DNA from 2 places in the Aequorivita sediminis genome. Region 2 is predicted to be linked to the other one. Evidence: riboswitches for the same ligand, from Rfam matches in the RefSeq annotation. Region 2 holds a riboswitch; the other holds the start of a gene.

Region 1 (8,357 bases), on a different contig from region 2:
TCAATTTTGTAGCGAAAGGTTATTACGTATCTTTACAGTTATATTATAAAAAAATCAACATAATGAAAAAAGTTATTCCGTTTCTTACCCTAGCGTTGCTAGTGGTAGGTTGTAACAATTCTAAAGAGAAAGAGAATAAGAGTAAAAGCGAAGATGAAATGAGTACAGAAAATCCATTATTTTCTGAAAGCACCTTGCCTTATGGTGCTCCAGATTTTTCAAAGTTAAATGATGATCACTATAAGCCAGCGTTACTTAAGGGTATCGAAGAGCAGAAAAATGCAGTTCAGGCTATAGCAAATTCTGAAGAGGAACCTACTTTTGAAAATACAGTTCTGGCATTGGAAAAAAGTGGAGAATTGTTAGAAAGAGCTTCACAAGTGTTTTATGCGCTAACAGGTTCACATACTAACGAAACCTTACAAGCTATTCAAGAAGAAATGGCTCCAAAATTTGCTGCGCAGAACGATATGATTTATTTAAACGATAAGTTGTTTCAACGTTTTAAAACCTTATACGATAAGAGAGAATCATTAAATTTAGATGCTGAATCGTTAAAACTTTTAGAAGAGTATTACGAGAATTTTGAAATAGCAGGGGCAAACCTTTCTTCAGAGGATAAAGACCAGCTAAAGCAGTTTAACGAAAAAATTGCAACGCTAACCAATAGGTTTGGTAAAGTGCTTTTAGATGCAAACAATGCAGGTGCAGTTACTTTTACCAATAAAGAAGAGTTGGCTGGATTAGATGAAGATTATCTTAAGTCGATTGAAAATGAGAATGGAAAAGGTTGGACAGTAGCTTTGTTAAATACTACCCAACAGCCGCTCTTGTCGTCTTTGGAAAATAGAGCTACACGTGAGAAATTATTTAAAGCTGCATATCACAGGGCAGATCAGGGTGCAAATAACACTAGTGAAATTATAAAAGAATTAGTTGAGGTTCGCGCACAAAAGGCAAAACTATTAGGATTTAACAACTATGCTGAGTGGAGTCTACAGAAAACAATGGCAAAAAGTCCAGCAACAATTAATAAGTTTTTTGATGGATTAATTGCTGCTGCAACTGCTAAGGCTCAAGTTGAAGCCGATGAAATTCAAAAAATGATTAAATCTAAAGGTGGAGACTTTACCTTAGAACCTTGGGATTGGAATTATTACGCTGAAATGGTACGTAGAGAAAAATACGATCTAGATGAAAATCAGATTAAGCCATATTTTGAAATGTATAACGTGTTGGAAAATGGTGTTTTCTATGCTGCAAACAAACTTTATGGCATTACTCATAAAGAAAGAACCGACATTCCTGTGTATCATGATGATGTAAAGGTTTATGAGTTATTCGAAGAAAATGGTGACCAACTTGGGCTCTTTTATGTAGATTACTTTGCTCGCCCTAGCAAAAGAGGAGGAGCATGGATGTCTAATTTTGTAACACAATCTAAGCTTTACAACAAAAAACCAGTTATATATAATGTATGTAATTATCCAAAACCAGCTGGAAATGAACCTGCACTATTAACCTACGATGAGGTAGAGACTATGTTTCACGAATTTGGTCACGCGCTTCACGGGTTTTTTGCAGCCCAACAATACCCTTCACTTTCAGGAACAGCAGTTGCTCGCGATTTTGTTGAGTTTCCATCACAGTTCAATGAAAACTGGGCTTTGTATCCAGAAGTATTGAAAAACTATGCAATGCATTATAAAACTGGAGAAAAGATTCCACAGGAACTAATTGATAAAATTAAAAATTCTGGCACTTTTAATCAGGGGTATAGTCTAACAGAAAACCTGGCAGCTTCAAATTTAGATATGCAATGGCATACTATTGCAGCTGATAAAAAGATAGAAGATGTTGCTAAATTTGAAAAAGACGCCTTAAATAGAACTAAATTGGATGTAGTTCACGCTGTGCCTCCTAGGTACCGTTCAACGTATTTTGCACATATTTTTGCTGGAGGTTACGCTGCAGGTTACTATTCGTATTCTTGGACCGAAATGCTTCACCACGATGCTTACAACTGGTTTGAAGAGAATGGAGGGATGACACGTGAAAACGGACAGCGCTTTAGAGATATGGTAATCTCAAGAGGAAATACTATGGAGCTAGAATCAATGTACAAAGCTTGGAGAGGTAGCGATCCAAAAATTGAGCCTATGCTAAAAGCAAGAGGATTAAAATAAGAAGTAGTTATTATGGGGTAATCCAATAACTTATCAAATTATGCTTAAACCACAACATTGTATTTTGTGGAATAGAAATTAAAAAGCCCCCAACGAAAGTTGGGGGCTTTTTTTAACTAATAATTGTAGTAACTAACCGTAGCTCATTACTTCCTTTTCCTAGATTTCTTATTTCCTTTTTTGGGGTGAACAAGTTTCATTTCATCAATAAGATTTGTTGCGCCCGCATACTTATCTACAATAAATAATACGTAGCGAATATCAACCATAATGTTTCTTGAAAGAGAAGGGTCGTAATAGTAATCACTCATTGTACCCTCCCAAACGCGGTCGAAATTAAGACCGATAAGGTTTCCATGGGCGTCAATAGCAGGGCTACCGCTATTACCACCAGTAGTGTGGTTGGTACCGATAAAATTCACAGGCATTTTGCCGTTTTCAGCATACTGGCCATAATCTTTAGCTTCGTATAGATCTATTAATTTTTGAGGTACGTCAAATTCATAATCTCCTGGAATGTATTTTTGCATAACTCCTTCAAGATGCGTTACTGGCTCGTAATAAACGGCATCAGCGGGAGAGTAACCCGCTACTTTTCCATAAGTAACACGTAGTGTTCCATTTGCGTTAGGAAAAATTCGATCTTCCTTAGGGCTTAATTCAATCAACGCTTTCATATAGTCACGTTGCAATCCAGTAATGTTTAGTTGAATTTCTTCATATTTAGGCGCAATTTTTTCGAAATATGCTTCTGCCATATCTTTTACAACATTAAAACCAGGGTCGTTGTTAAGATTTGAAATTACAGTTTCGGCATCACCTTCTAATAATTTCTTCAATGAGTCGAAATCTACAAAAGCAGACTTGCTGTAAACCTCTTCAGTTAATGCTTTTGAATCGAGGTTATTAAATGAAGCAGGTAAAAACTCCTGTGGAACTTTTTCAGCATAGATAGCAATTAAAGCTTCAAAAACCTCTTTGTCAACTTTTGCACTGTAGTCTTTATAATGGCCAGACATTCTCTCTATCATATTATCTCTTCTATCTTTAAAAGATTGAGCCCCTCTAGCATCATATACCTGTGTGAGCTGGTAAGCTTGAAATCCAGTGCGAAGTAACTCCACATTTCTTAAAACCGTTTCAAAGAAATACTCACGAGCTAAGTTGTAAGGTTCAATTTCGGCGTAATACTTCTCAAATTGTGGTAGCAAATTTCCGTATTCATTTTGCTTTCCTTTTTTGTTTATTTGATTAGTAAGCGCTTTTTCTTGTTTCTGTTTAATACCAACGGCATTACTTTTTGTCAATCCAAGTGTTTCTCCTTGCCACTTTTTCCAATAGTTTGCGATACGTGCAAATTTTGATGCATATTGAATTTTAATCTGTGGGTCAGCACGCATATATTTATCCTGTACAGCTAAGGCAGCATCGCGAATTGCAATACGAGCAGGGTTTACTGTATTAATAATTTGCTCAATAGCAAATGAAGGTAAATATTCGTCGGTTGTTCCTGGAAATCCAAAAACCATTGTAAAATCGTTTTCAGCTACGCCATCTAATGAAATTGGAAGGAAGTGTTTTGGAGTATAAGGTACATTGTCTTCCGAATATTCTGCTGGGCGATTGTTTTTGTCTGCATAAATTCTAAAAAGTGCAAAATCACCCGTATGGCGTGGCCAAATCCAGTTGTCGGTATCGCTACCAAATTTTCCAATAGATGAAGGTGGAGTTCCTACTAGGCGAACGTCCTTAAAAGTTTCAACTACAAATAGCATATATTGGTTTCCTTCAAAGAATGTACGCACTCGGTTCTCTTGCCATGCTTCTTTCGGAAAGCTCTGTGAAACCTGAGCGATATTTTCTTCTATTCTTTTCTGTTTATCGGCTTCAGGCATTGATTCTGTAACCCCATTCATCACCTGAGTGGTAACGTCTTCAATTTTAATGATAAAAGTTGCTGTTACTCCTGGGTTTGGCAATTCTTCTTTTAAATTCATTGCCCAGAAACCGTTTTCTAAATAATCGTTTTCTAATGTTGAATGACTTTGAATTTGTGAATAACCACAATGATGGTTAGTTAGTAAAAGTCCTTGGTTACTAATAACTTCAGAAGTACAACCACCATTAAAATGTGGTACCGCATCTTTTAAGCTAGCGTTGTTTACATCGTAAATATCTTGGGCTGACATTTTCATTCCAAGATTTTTCATTTCAGACTCATTCATTCCTTCTAAGAGTGAAGGAATCCACATACCACCTTGCTGCGCAAAGAGCGGGACGGATAAAAAGATAAAAAGTACACGTAATAATTTCATAGAATAATTTTTAAAGAATAATAGTCTGCAAGATAAGAATACCACAACAAATATGAAGATTTTTAAGTGCGATAACTTATTTAACCTTCACTTTCGCTGCTTATTTCATTGGTATACATTAGGATATATAAGCCATTTTACATTTTTTAAAATCTCTTGTTTTGTAAAATTTTACAAGGAAATTTTGATTAGTTTTGCGCCACATTTGGTTTGTTGCTGAAAAATTTCAGTACAATTAAAAGGGAATCAGGAAAAGTGAATTTTGCACTTAATAAAAGCCTGAGCTGTTCCCGCAACTGTAAGCTTAGTCCCAAGATTGGGATGTCTGTAATTAAAACTTCAAAATCCACTGTTGGGGAACCAATGGGAAGGAAAATTACAGGACGCGAGCCAGGAGACCTGCCAAATGCCAAATAACTTAAAACAATGGCTTTCGGGTAAAAAGCTTCAGGTTTATGAAAGATTACTGCTGTAAACTAACTACTTGTATTACTATCTATTTTCTGAGATTCGCTCAGAGAAAAGACCTGACTGCACTTAAATATATTCTTCAGAAAATCTATCCTAAGCTGTTGTTATCACTGCTTTCAATTAGCCTAAGTTATAGAAAATATCACAACAAACATTTTCAAAATAGACACTTAGATATAATCAAATTAATCAACCTAAATGCGTTTAAAAACTTCTGTTTAAGTTTTTGTAAATCAAAGCAGATCAATAATGGTTTAATCTTGATTTGAAATTAAGTTATTGAATATGAGTAAACAAAATCTGAAATAAATTCAAATCTAAATAAATTTTAAAAAAGTGAACATGAAAAATTATTACAAAAACTTACTTACCGTAGCGGCTACATTATTATTTAGTATTTGTAGTTTTTCTCAAAACTATGAAGATGGAATATTTATCTTAAATGAAGGAATGATAGGAACTGAAACAGCTTCAGTTTCATTTCTAAATTCAAGTGGAGTATTAGAAAACAACGTTTTTTCAAATCAAAATCCGGGTATGATATTAGGGGATACTGGTCAAGGAATGGGGTTTACAGAGGATTTTGCTTATGTAGTTTTAAATTATAGTAACGAGGTTAAAGTGATGAATAGAACAACTTTTGAGATGGTGGCCAGCATCACAGACCAAATGGTTTATCCTCGAAATATTGCCTTTTCCGGTGACAATGGATATGTCACAAATTGGGGTGATCCAGGAAATAATTCCGACGATTTCGTTGCTGTTATAGATTTAACTACAAATGAAGTTACTTCAACTATTCCTGTTGCTGAAGGACCAGAAGAAATAGTTGAGAAAAATGGTGTTCTATTTGTTGCACATCAAGGAGGCTATGGTTTTGGGAATTCTATTTCAATTATTGATGCTGCTTCTAACGAGGTTACTGAGGTAGCTGTGGGCGATGTGCCTTCAGCCTTACGCGTTGACGATGACTTCCTTTATGTTCTTTGCACTGGAAGTCCAAGTTATTCAGGAAATGAAACATCTGGAAAGATTGTAAAAATTAGCCTAAACGACTATCAGAACACTACAGAATTCACATTCCCTGGTTTAGATCATCCAGAATTTCTAGGTCTAGATGCTACTGACCTTTATTACGTATTAAATAGAAATATCTACAAAATGTCATTGATGGATACTGAACTTCCAACTCAGCCATTTATTATTACATCCTCAAACAACGTTCTAATTCCCTATGGGTTTAATAAGATAGCTGATAAGTTGTATTTAACCGATGCCGTAAATTATGTGAATGATGGGAAAGTATTAGTCTATAACGAAGATGGAAGTTTTGAAACAGAATACACAGTAGGCCAATTACCAAATGGAGTATATAAATTTGAAGACCAAACAGCATCGGTGTCAGATTTTGTAGCGAAAAACATCGCGATCTACCCTAATCCTGCGACAGATGGTTTTAAGCTAAATATTAAAGGAAATGCCGAATTCTCCATTTACGACACTTTAGGAAGACTAGTAAAAGCTGGAGTTTATAGCAATGAAACAGTAAAGGTAAACGACTTAAAAGCTGGAGTTTACTTAGTGCAAATAGCTTTTGAAGGTGCTGTTTCGACAGAGAAATTAATTGTAAAATGAGAGTGATTTTTATCTTTTTTCTTATAACCACTTGTTCGCTGCAGTCGCAAAGTTATGCGCCTGCAGCCGGCCAGGTTGGATCAACTGCAATTGCAGCGGATAGTGCCCTTTTTGTTTCTTGGGCGACAGGTGTTAGTATTGAAAGAGGTTATGTAGATATTTCGAATCCGGATTATCAGGCTAACGGTAGTAATTATGCAACCTATGGAGAACCTTATAACGCGCTAGGTCCTGCAACAAATAGTGCAGTGAGCTTAGGGGATGGTGGGCAAGCCATATTAACTTTTGATAGACCCATTAAAGATGGCCCTGGCTTTGATTTTGCGGTTTTTGAAAATAGTTTTAGTGATTTTTATTTAGAATTAGCTTTTGTTGAAGTAAGCTCCAACGGAATTGATTTTTTTAGATTTCCTTCTCATAGCCAAACTCAAACAGAGATTCAAGTGGAAGGGTTTGATGAATTAGATCCTACCTATATAAATAACCTAGCAGGTAAATATCGGGCAATGTTTGGAACTCCATTCGACCTTGCGGAATTACAAGAAGATCCCCTACTTGATAAAAATAATATTACTCATATTAAGATAATAGATGTTGTGGGAAGTCTAAATTCTAATTATGCAAGTTATGATAGTCATGGAAATATTATAAACGATCCTTTTACAACCCCATTTCATTCAGGTGGGTTTGATCTGGATGCTGTAGGTGTTATAAATGAACAGCTTTTAGGTGTAGAGGAAAAAGAAAGTAAGAAGTTTCAGGTATATCCTAATCCTGCAGTTACACAACTTTTTATCAGAAACTCAAATTCTTCTCAAGCTAAAGTTTATGATATGGGTGGGCGTTTGGTTTGTTCTAAACAATTAAATAAAGATGATTTTATTGATGTTTCCAACCTTCCAAATGGGGTATATGTATTAATGTTGATTTTTAATGATACTGTTAGTCAGCATCGTTTCCTGAAACAATAAACCTGTTAATCTTGATTGAATAGGAAGCTAGATTGCTTTTTAAACCAAATGTGGAGAAATTAAATATGTGAAGTTTTGCTTAAAACACTACTTCTCGCAGCCAAATCAAAATTTGAATTGTCTATATTACATCCTTAATGTTAAGTTTATGATAATTAAGGCATAAGAAAATGTTATGTAGGGTAAATCTAATATTATTCGTGTTAATTTTATTGCCGAAATAAAAACTAATAAATTAAATGCTATGAATAGGATAGATATACTTCGCAGTACAACTGAAAGTTTGATAGCTCAATTAAACTTGCAGCTAAAGTTATCCAAAAATGAAACCCGTGATGAAAATAATAGTAAATCGAAATCTACAATAGAAGGCAGGAATAAGAAAAAAAATACAACTGTAAAAAAGAAAAAATCTAAAAATATACGATATACATTTTAATTCAATAGATTACTCTATCCCTTAGTTTAAGAAACATCTTAAATATTCTAGATATTAATAAAGCTTCTAAGAATTTGGAAGCTTTTTTTATTTTACTAAATTATACTTAATCAATTGAAGTCTGGTCCACAAATTATTTGCTAAAATTTAAGCTTTTCCTTTTGTTAATATTAATTTAAAAACTGGAGACAAAATACATCGATATATTTTGATTTATATTTTAATAATTGAGAATTGTCTTTTTATATTATCTATGGTTTTGTTGGAAACTATTGATGTTTTCTTATGAAAGTCAAGGTGAAAACATATGATTTTAACCTAACCTAATTTGTATTCAATC
Region 2 (8,357 bases):
GTAGAATTAAGTTATTATGGTAAGGATGTTTCAGCTTTTTTCGATTTTGAATAAAGATAAGAAGTTAAAAGTAATCGGAATTTTTAAAACCCATTAACTTTTAATAATAAAACGTCCAGTTTTTCTATCAAAATCTATGGTTTCTTTTGGAAATAAAGCATCGAATTTTCCCGATTCAATTAGTTTACACGGACTTTCAAAATAATTTTCACCTTTTGACATTAATAACATTTTATCTGTAAGTTGAATTGCCAAATCTATTTCGTGGGTAGAAAAGAATATCGTTTTTTGGGTTTCTGAAGCTAGCTTCTTTAATAACTTTAGAACATAAGCGCGATGATAAATATCGAGATGTGTTGTTGGTTCGTCTAGAATAATTATGGGAGTATCCTGCGCTATTGCTCTTGCTATAGCTACTCGTTGCATCTGTCCATCACTTAGTTCAAAACATTTTCGATGGGCTAGAGTAGTAGTTTCAGTTGCTTCTAAAGCAAAATTTATGGCAATTTTATCTTCTTCTGTTAGCATGCCAATCCAATTGGTATACGGTTGCCTACCCAAAGAAATCATTTCTAAAACGGATAAGTTTTTAGAAGCTGGAGCTTCAGTTAACACAACGCTTAATTCAGTTGCAAGCTCAAAAGAAGTATAGTTGTTTATGTGTTTTTCATTCAGAAACACATCGCCTTTTAATGGGGGTTGCATACCAGTTAATGTTCGCAAGAGGGTAGATTTCCCAATTCCATTTGCGCCTACAAGTCCAACTAATTCACCTTTGTTAATTGAAAAGTTAATCTCTTTAGCAATAACAGAATCCCTCTTTTTATTGGAGTAGCCAACAGCAAGATTTTTAGCTTCTAAAATGATATTTTTTTCTTCTGAAGCCATTAAAAAAATAATTTACGTTTACGAACTAAAAGCCAAATTACTACCGGGGCACCTATTAATGAGGTTATTGCATTAATTGGTAAGGTGAACTCGCTAAAGGGTAATTGAGCAATAGTGTCGCAGATTAACATTAATAAACTCCCACAAAGCAGAACAGCTGGAAGTAGAATTAGGTGATTTGAAGTTTTGTAAAACTGTCGTACCAAATGCGGTACTGCTAAACCTACAAAGGCAATCGGGCCTACAAAAGCCGTAATTCCTCCTGCCAAAACACTTGTTGCTAATATTATTATAAAGGTTGTTTTTTTAATGTGAATTCCCATACTTTTCGCATAGTTTTCTCCTAGTAGTAGAGTGTTTAAAGACTTACTACTTATGATGCTCAAGATTAGCCCGGCTAAAAAACATATGCTTAATATAGTAACACCTTGCCAAGACTGATTTCCTAAGCTGCCAAATGACCAAAAAATATACTGCTGTAACTGCTCTGCATTACTAAAATATGAGAGTACCGAAACTACCGCTGTAGTAACACTCCCAAACATAAGTCCGATAATTAAAATAGCCATAGTATCCTTTATTTTGAATGTTACAGCTAACACTGCCAACAACACTAAAAAGCTACCTAAAGCAGAAGCGATAACTAAGCTCCATTGGCTTAGTAACATTGTTCCAAAAAAGCCTCCAAATGCACTTGCGCCTAAAATTAAAATAGCAACTCCTAAGCTTGCTCCACTGCTTAAACCTAAAACAAATGGACCTGCTAGAGGATTTCTAAATAAGGTTTGCATCAACAATCCCGAAATTGCTAATCCGCCTCCTGCTAGCATTGCTGTAATTGCTTTTGGGAGCCGATAATCAATTAGTATATATTCCCAAGTAGCCTTTGTTGAGCCTTTTCCAATAAATACCGAAATAATCTCTTTAAGTGGAATTGAAACAGAACCCATACTCAAATTAACCAAAAATGCAGCGAGCAGCGCTAGTAGAAGTACCAAAAAATGAATTCGATATGATGGCGAAGTCTGCATTAATTTAGTTTATCGAAAAAATGAAATTTATGATTTGGCAACATTTCAGGATGTAGAATTTTAATTAAATCTTTTAGCACTAAATCTGGTCTATTTGGAGCTAATTCGTAATAAATTACACCTCCCTTTTCACCTTTTTTCATACTATAAGAATATACTTTCCCAGTTTTATATGCTTTGAATTGGGTATAAGCTTTACTGCTTTCATTTAATTCTTCTAGAGAATTAAATTGCGCTGGGCCAATCCAAAAATCTGCTTCAATACCTTTGTCCAATACCGATTCTAGACTTAAAGAAAGGCTTCCGGTTCCTTCAGAATCTACCCAAAGGTAATCTCCGCCCGCATCTTGTATAAACTGTGCGCCCCAACTATTTCCCTGTGGCATATACCAAACATCTTTGTACATAGCACCACTAATTACGGTCGGCTTATTTTTAGCTTTAGAAGCCAAATTTTTAGCAGAATTATATTCCGATTCAATTTTACTGAAAATACTGTCGGCTTCTTTTTCTTTGTTGTAAAGTACACCAAAAAACTTTATCCATTCAGCTTTTCCTAAAGGGGAAACCTCTGTCCAATCTGAATTGTAAAGAACAGGAATTCTTGCATTTTCTACTGTTGAAAACGCAGAGTTGTTACCATCAACAGCAAAACCAATAACAGCATCGGGAGAAAGATTGATAAGAATTTCAGTGTTTATATCTTCATTTTTACCCAACTCTTTAATTTCATTGTTTGAAATTCGATCTCTAGTCTTTTCCGAAGAGATATAGTTTAAATTAGGAAAACCAATCAAAGCATTTATTTCACCTAACATTTCTAATGAAGGAATGTGAGTAGTAGAAGTTACAACTATTTGCTCAATGGGAATTTCAACCACTGCATCATAGCTTTTTGGATTTGGTAGGGAGGCATTTTTCTCAACAAGAGCATAGGTAAAAATTTTATCGGTCCCTGGCCAAGGATTTTTTAAAGTAATAGTTTTATAACCTTCGAATGCTTCAATTTCAAAGCCCTTAGCATATTTTACTTCCAGTTTTTCACCTTTAACTGAAACACTTTTAATAGATTCTTTAGTTTCATTTTTACAAGAGACAAATACTAAAGTGAAAAAGAATAAAACAACAAGATTTTTAAAATTTGGCATTATTGGCTATTTAATGTTTTCGATATGCGCAAAGGTATCACAAAGTTGTAGAAAGATTCAATAGCTTATTTTTTAAATATTATTCAGAGACTTCAATAACTAATCTTTACTATAATTTCTTTTCAACGCTGAAATTAACGACTATATTTGCATCGAATTTTGGTGAGCATATTTAAAAATGCTCTTAAAAGGGAAATAGGTAAACGATTTTAATGCTTTTTACTCGAATGTTTAATTCGGCATTATAAAATAAAATCAATAATCCTATGCTGTTCCCGCAACTGTGAGTCTGCCTCGATGTAATTTGAGGCGTGCATACTTCAAAACCACTGTCTTCATAATCGTAGAGATGGGAAGGTAGCACAAAAGACAAGCCAGGAGACCTGCCAGATACATAACATAAAAATATCAAACTTTCGGGATAAAGGTTGAATTATGAAAAATCTACAATACCATATTATTTTGGCTATTTTCTTGTGTTCAACTTCAGTTGTGGCACAATTGGATACTATTCAGCAGTTACCTGAAGTATTGCTTACCGACTCAAAACTTGTACACTTTTCTAAAGGATTTAAGGTTGAAAAAGTAAATGATTCGATTGTTGAACGAAACGCTACATCATTAACTGAAACACTTACATATAACTCTTCAATCTATTTTAAAGAGAATGGATTTGGGATGGTTTCATCTCCATCATTTAGAGGAACAAATGCTTCGCAAACTGCAGTTATTTGGAATGGAATTAGTATAAATTCAATTTTTACAGGTCAAACTGATTTTAACGTGATTTCTCCTTTAAACTACGATGAAATATCAATTCGAAGTGGTGGTGGAGGAGTTCAATATGGAAGTGGAGCCGTAGGTGGTAGTATTCATCTAAACAATACGTATACTTTTAAAAAAATAAATAAAACCAATGTAGGATTGCGCTACGGAAGCTTTTCTACTATAGCTGCAAATGCAAATACTACTCAAACTTGGGATAATCATTATCTAAATGTAGGTGTAGACTTTTTACGTTCAGAAAATGATTATGACTATGTAGGAAAGGATAAAATAAATAAACACGGGCAGTTTTTACGTTTTTCAGCCAAAGTAAATGAAGCTCGACGTATAAGAAATGGTGTTGTTACTTGGAATTCGGAGTATGTGTACAACGATAGAAATTTTTCTGGTAGCTTGAGTACTATAGGAAAAGATGCATACAAAGATATTGCAACCAGAAATTTATGGCAGTTACAAAAACATATAGGAATATTTAATACAAAAGCTAGTTTTGCACACCTGTACGAACAGTTTAGGTATATTCCAGATAGTCAAAAATCAAAATACGATAAAGGTCAAGCAAATACTTTTATTGGTGGATTGCAAACAGAGGTGTTATTTAAAAATAAAATTAGATTAAACGGAAAAGCTGAATACACTTTATTAAATGGAAACGGTGATAATGTTGGCGATAATTCCCGTAGAACCTTGGCTGCAGTTTTATTGTTAAATCATAAAGTTTCAGATGATTTTAACTATGGATTAAACATTAGAAAAGAGTTTCTAAATGATTATAACAACCCGATTCTGTATTCAGCAGATGCAAAATATAAGGTTTCCAACGTTTATTCACTTCGAATAAATGGTTCTAAAAACTACAGAATCCCAACATTTAACGACCTTTATTGGTATGCCGGTGGAAATGTTGACTTAAAGCCAGAAACTTCATACCAAGTAGAATTAGGGCAAGAAATTTCTTTTGGCAAACTTAATGTTGATGTTGTTGCTTATTTCATTGAATCTGAGGATTTAATTAAATGGACCCCAAGAAGTGGTGGTATTTGGGAACCTGAAAATATAAGTGAAACTAGAAACTTTGGAGCTGAAGTTACTTTTGACTATACTGTGGAAGTAGGGAAATCACAGTATTTAAATTTAAATACCAACTATTCCTATACTAAGGCTAAGGATTTGAAAAAAGAGAAACAATTAATCTACGTACCTTATCACAAAGCAGCTGGTTCGGTAACATATAGCTATAAAAAGCTTTCAATTTATTTACAAGGATTGTTTAATGGAGAAGCTTTTACAACTACCGATAACAGTGATGTGGTGGATGCTTATAGTTTGTTTAATCTTGGTGCAGATTACACATTTCCTCTTAATCCAAATATAAAATTAGGCGGTCGGGTGAAAAATGTTTTTAATACCTATTATGAAAATGTAGCCTACAGACCCATGCCATCAAGAAACATAGAAATATTTTTAAATTTTAATATATAACCAAAATGAAAACAATAAAAAAATCAATCTTTTTCGCGCTAACCACATTATTCTTTGTCGCTTGTAGTAGTGACGACGACATTCAGCCAGATTATGAACCTGCTGAATATGAGAATGGTGTTCTTGTAACAAACGAAGGGCCATTTATGAATGGAAGTGGTTCTATAACTTATATATCTAACGATTATGCAACTGTTTCACAGAATATTTATAGAACTGTGAATGGTAATGAACTTGGGAATATTGTACAATCAATGGGTTTTAATAACGAAAACGCTTACATAGTTGTAAATAACTCGAATAAAATAATGGTAGCTAACCGTTATAGTTTTGAAGCTATAGACTCTATTACAACCGGACTTGTTAATCCACGATTTTTTGAAAGTATTGACGGGAATAAGGGATATGTTACAAATTGGGGAGATCCGAACGACAACTCTGATGATTATGTAGCTGTTGTTGATTTGAGAACAAATGAAATTTCTGCGAATATTTCAGTAGGGTTTGGACCAGAAAAAATGATTTCTCACAACAATAAAGTATATGTAGCTCACCAAGGTGGTTATGGACAAAATAATTTAATTTCTGTAATTTCTGGAACTACTGTAGAGAGTACTATTACTGTAGGTGATGTTCCAAATTCGATGGTAGTTAAAGACAATAATCTTTATGTACTTTGCGGAGGAATGCCTAGCTATGCAGGAACTGAAACTGCAGGTTCGTTGGTGAAAATTGATCTATCATCTGGGCAAGTTTCAGAAACTTTTGCTTTTGAAACAACACAACACCCAAGTAATTTAACAATCGACGGCGATAACTTGTTTTACAGCTTAGATGGCAAAGTTTACAAGGTAAATGCTTCATCAGTAACATTACCAGGAATAGACATTATTGAAGGATACTTTTATGCACTACAAGCTAATGATGGTAAGCTTTACGCTACCGACGCGGGTGATTTTGCTAGTAAAGGTTCGCTATATATTTATGACCTTTCTACAAATCAACAAATACAGGATTTTCAAACAGGAATAGTTCCTGGTGGAATTTATTTCAACAATTAATTGTTTTTATATAGCCAAAAAGGTCCATTTGATTAGTTTCAAATGGACTTTTTAGTTTAGAAGTGTTTGCTTATTATTTCTTTAAAGGACTAATTATTTTAACATCTTGAAAAGCTATCGCACCGCGAATTATACCTGATATAACGTCGTATAGCACATTAGTGATTTGCATTTTAAGTTCACTTTTACTGTAAATTAAACTTACCTCACGAGCAGGAGACGGTTCTTTAAAGTATTTTAAGTTTATGGTTTGATTAGGGGAAACATCTAATGTGTGAAGGTAGGGTAGAAGTGTCATCCCTAAACCTTCGTCAGCCAGCTTTACAAGTGTTTCAAAACTACCGCTTTCAAGTTGGAACTTTTCGAAGCTACCATTTTTCGAAGCTTTACACAGGTTAATTATTCCATCTCTAAAACAATGCCCATCTTCTAGTAATAATACATCTTCAATGTCTAAATCTTTTGCTTCTATAGTATCTTTAGATGCTAATCGGTGATTTTCTGGGATGTAGGCTACGAACGGCTCGTAATATATAGGGCGTTCTTTAATTCTTTCCTGTTTTAAAGGAGTTGCAGCAATGGCCGCATCTAAATATCCATCATTAATCTTAGTGATTATTTCATCTGTATTCAACTCCTCAATTTTTAATTGAACCTTTGGATAACGACTTGAGAAAATTTTTAAAAACATAGGAAGTAATGTTGGCATTACTGTGGGAATAATACCCAGTTTATAAGTACCACCAATAAAGCCCTTTTCCTGATCTACAACATCCTGCATTCGTTCAGATTCGTTAACGATATTACGGGCTTGTTCAACTATTTTTTGACCAACAGCGGTAAGTTCAATCGGCTTTTTTGTACGATCAAAAATTTGAATTTCAAGTTCTTCCTCCAATTTTTGAATCTGCATACTAAGCGTAGGCTGAGTAACAAAAGTTTTCTCAGCGGCCTTTGTAAAGTTTTGGCTCTCTGCTACAGCCAATACATATTTTAATTGAGTAATTGTCATTGTAAACTTTATTTATACAAATATAACTCTATTATCAAATAATTCTATTTCTGCCTTAAGATAAAAGCAGGCTTGGTTGTGATGAAATGAATAAATATTTGAAATTGAAATTATTAATCAAATCATCCCTCTGGCTTTAATCTCTAAATATTTGTTGATAGTATTTACCGTAAGGTTTTCCGGTGAAGTTAAAATCGATTGAATTCCGTATTTGTGAAGCTCATTTACGATAAGTTTCTTTTCATAAATGAATTTTTCGGCAATTGTCTTTTCAAAAATTTGATGCGTGGTTTTCGCTTCCTTATTTAAAAATGATTTTAATTCAGTGTTTTCAAAGAAAATAACAACCAACAGATGTGTTTTGTTTATTGCTTGTAGATACGGCAATTGGCGATGAAGCGCATCCATGGTTTCAAAATTTGTATAAAGTAATAAAAGGCTTCGTTGCTTAATATGTTGCTTTACATCTACATATAAACGAGAAAAATCGCTTTCTGAAAAATCTGTTTCAATATTGTAAAGTGTTTCCAAAATTAAATGCATTTGCGCATTTCTACGTTGGGCTATAACTCTATCGCTTACTTTTCTTGAAAAAGTGAACATTCCAGCTTTATCGTGCTTCTTTAATACAATGTTAGAAATTACAAGAGTCGAATTTATAGCGTAATCTAATAAGCTTAAATTATTAAATGGCATTTTCATTACCCTTCCTTTATCAATTACAGAATAAACTGGCTGCGATTTTTCATCCTGAAATTGATTAACCATTAGATTATTGCGCTTGGCAGTAGCCTTCCAATTAATGTTTCTTATGTCGTCTCCAATATTATAGTCTTTAATCTGTTCAAATTCCATAGTGTGGCCAATTCTCCTTATTTTTTTAAGGCCAAATAATTTTAGTTTATTGGAAAAAGCTATAAAATCATATTTTTTAAGCTGAAGAAATGAT

Evidence for each region. A riboswitch is a leader RNA that binds a small molecule or an ion and turns the genes downstream of it on or off. The one in region 2 is predicted to bind cobalamin.
Region 1: it holds a riboswitch for cobalamin, as region 2 does, so the genes downstream of both, RT250_RS08480 (DUF5074 domain-containing protein) here and RT250_RS06325 (TonB-dependent receptor) in region 2, are expected to answer to the same signal.

What each region holds. Positions count from the first base shown of each region.
Region 1 covers NZ_JAVLSO020000004.1:12,975-21,331, reverse strand. The annotation lists gene RT250_RS08490 (M3 family metallopeptidase) at 63-2,186, shown strand; gene RT250_RS08485 (S46 family peptidase) at 2,333-4,501, opposite strand; cobalamin riboswitch at 4,691-4,922, shown strand; gene RT250_RS08480 (DUF5074 domain-containing protein) at 5,315-6,607, shown strand; gene RT250_RS08475 (T9SS type A sorting domain-containing protein) at 6,604-7,578, shown strand; gene RT250_RS08470 (hypothetical protein) at 7,823-8,017, shown strand.
Region 2 covers NZ_JAVLSO020000003.1:42,045-50,401, forward strand. The annotation lists gene RT250_RS06310 (ABC transporter ATP-binding protein) at 94-888, opposite strand; gene RT250_RS06315 (FecCD family ABC transporter permease) at 888-1,919, opposite strand; gene RT250_RS06320 (ABC transporter substrate-binding protein) at 1,919-3,067, opposite strand; cobalamin riboswitch at 3,211-3,472, shown strand; gene RT250_RS06325 (TonB-dependent receptor) at 3,503-5,335, shown strand; gene RT250_RS06330 (DUF5074 domain-containing protein) at 5,341-6,396, shown strand; gene RT250_RS06335 (hydrogen peroxide-inducible genes activator) at 6,470-7,408, opposite strand; gene RT250_RS06340 (DUF58 domain-containing protein) at 7,526-8,357, opposite strand, start outside.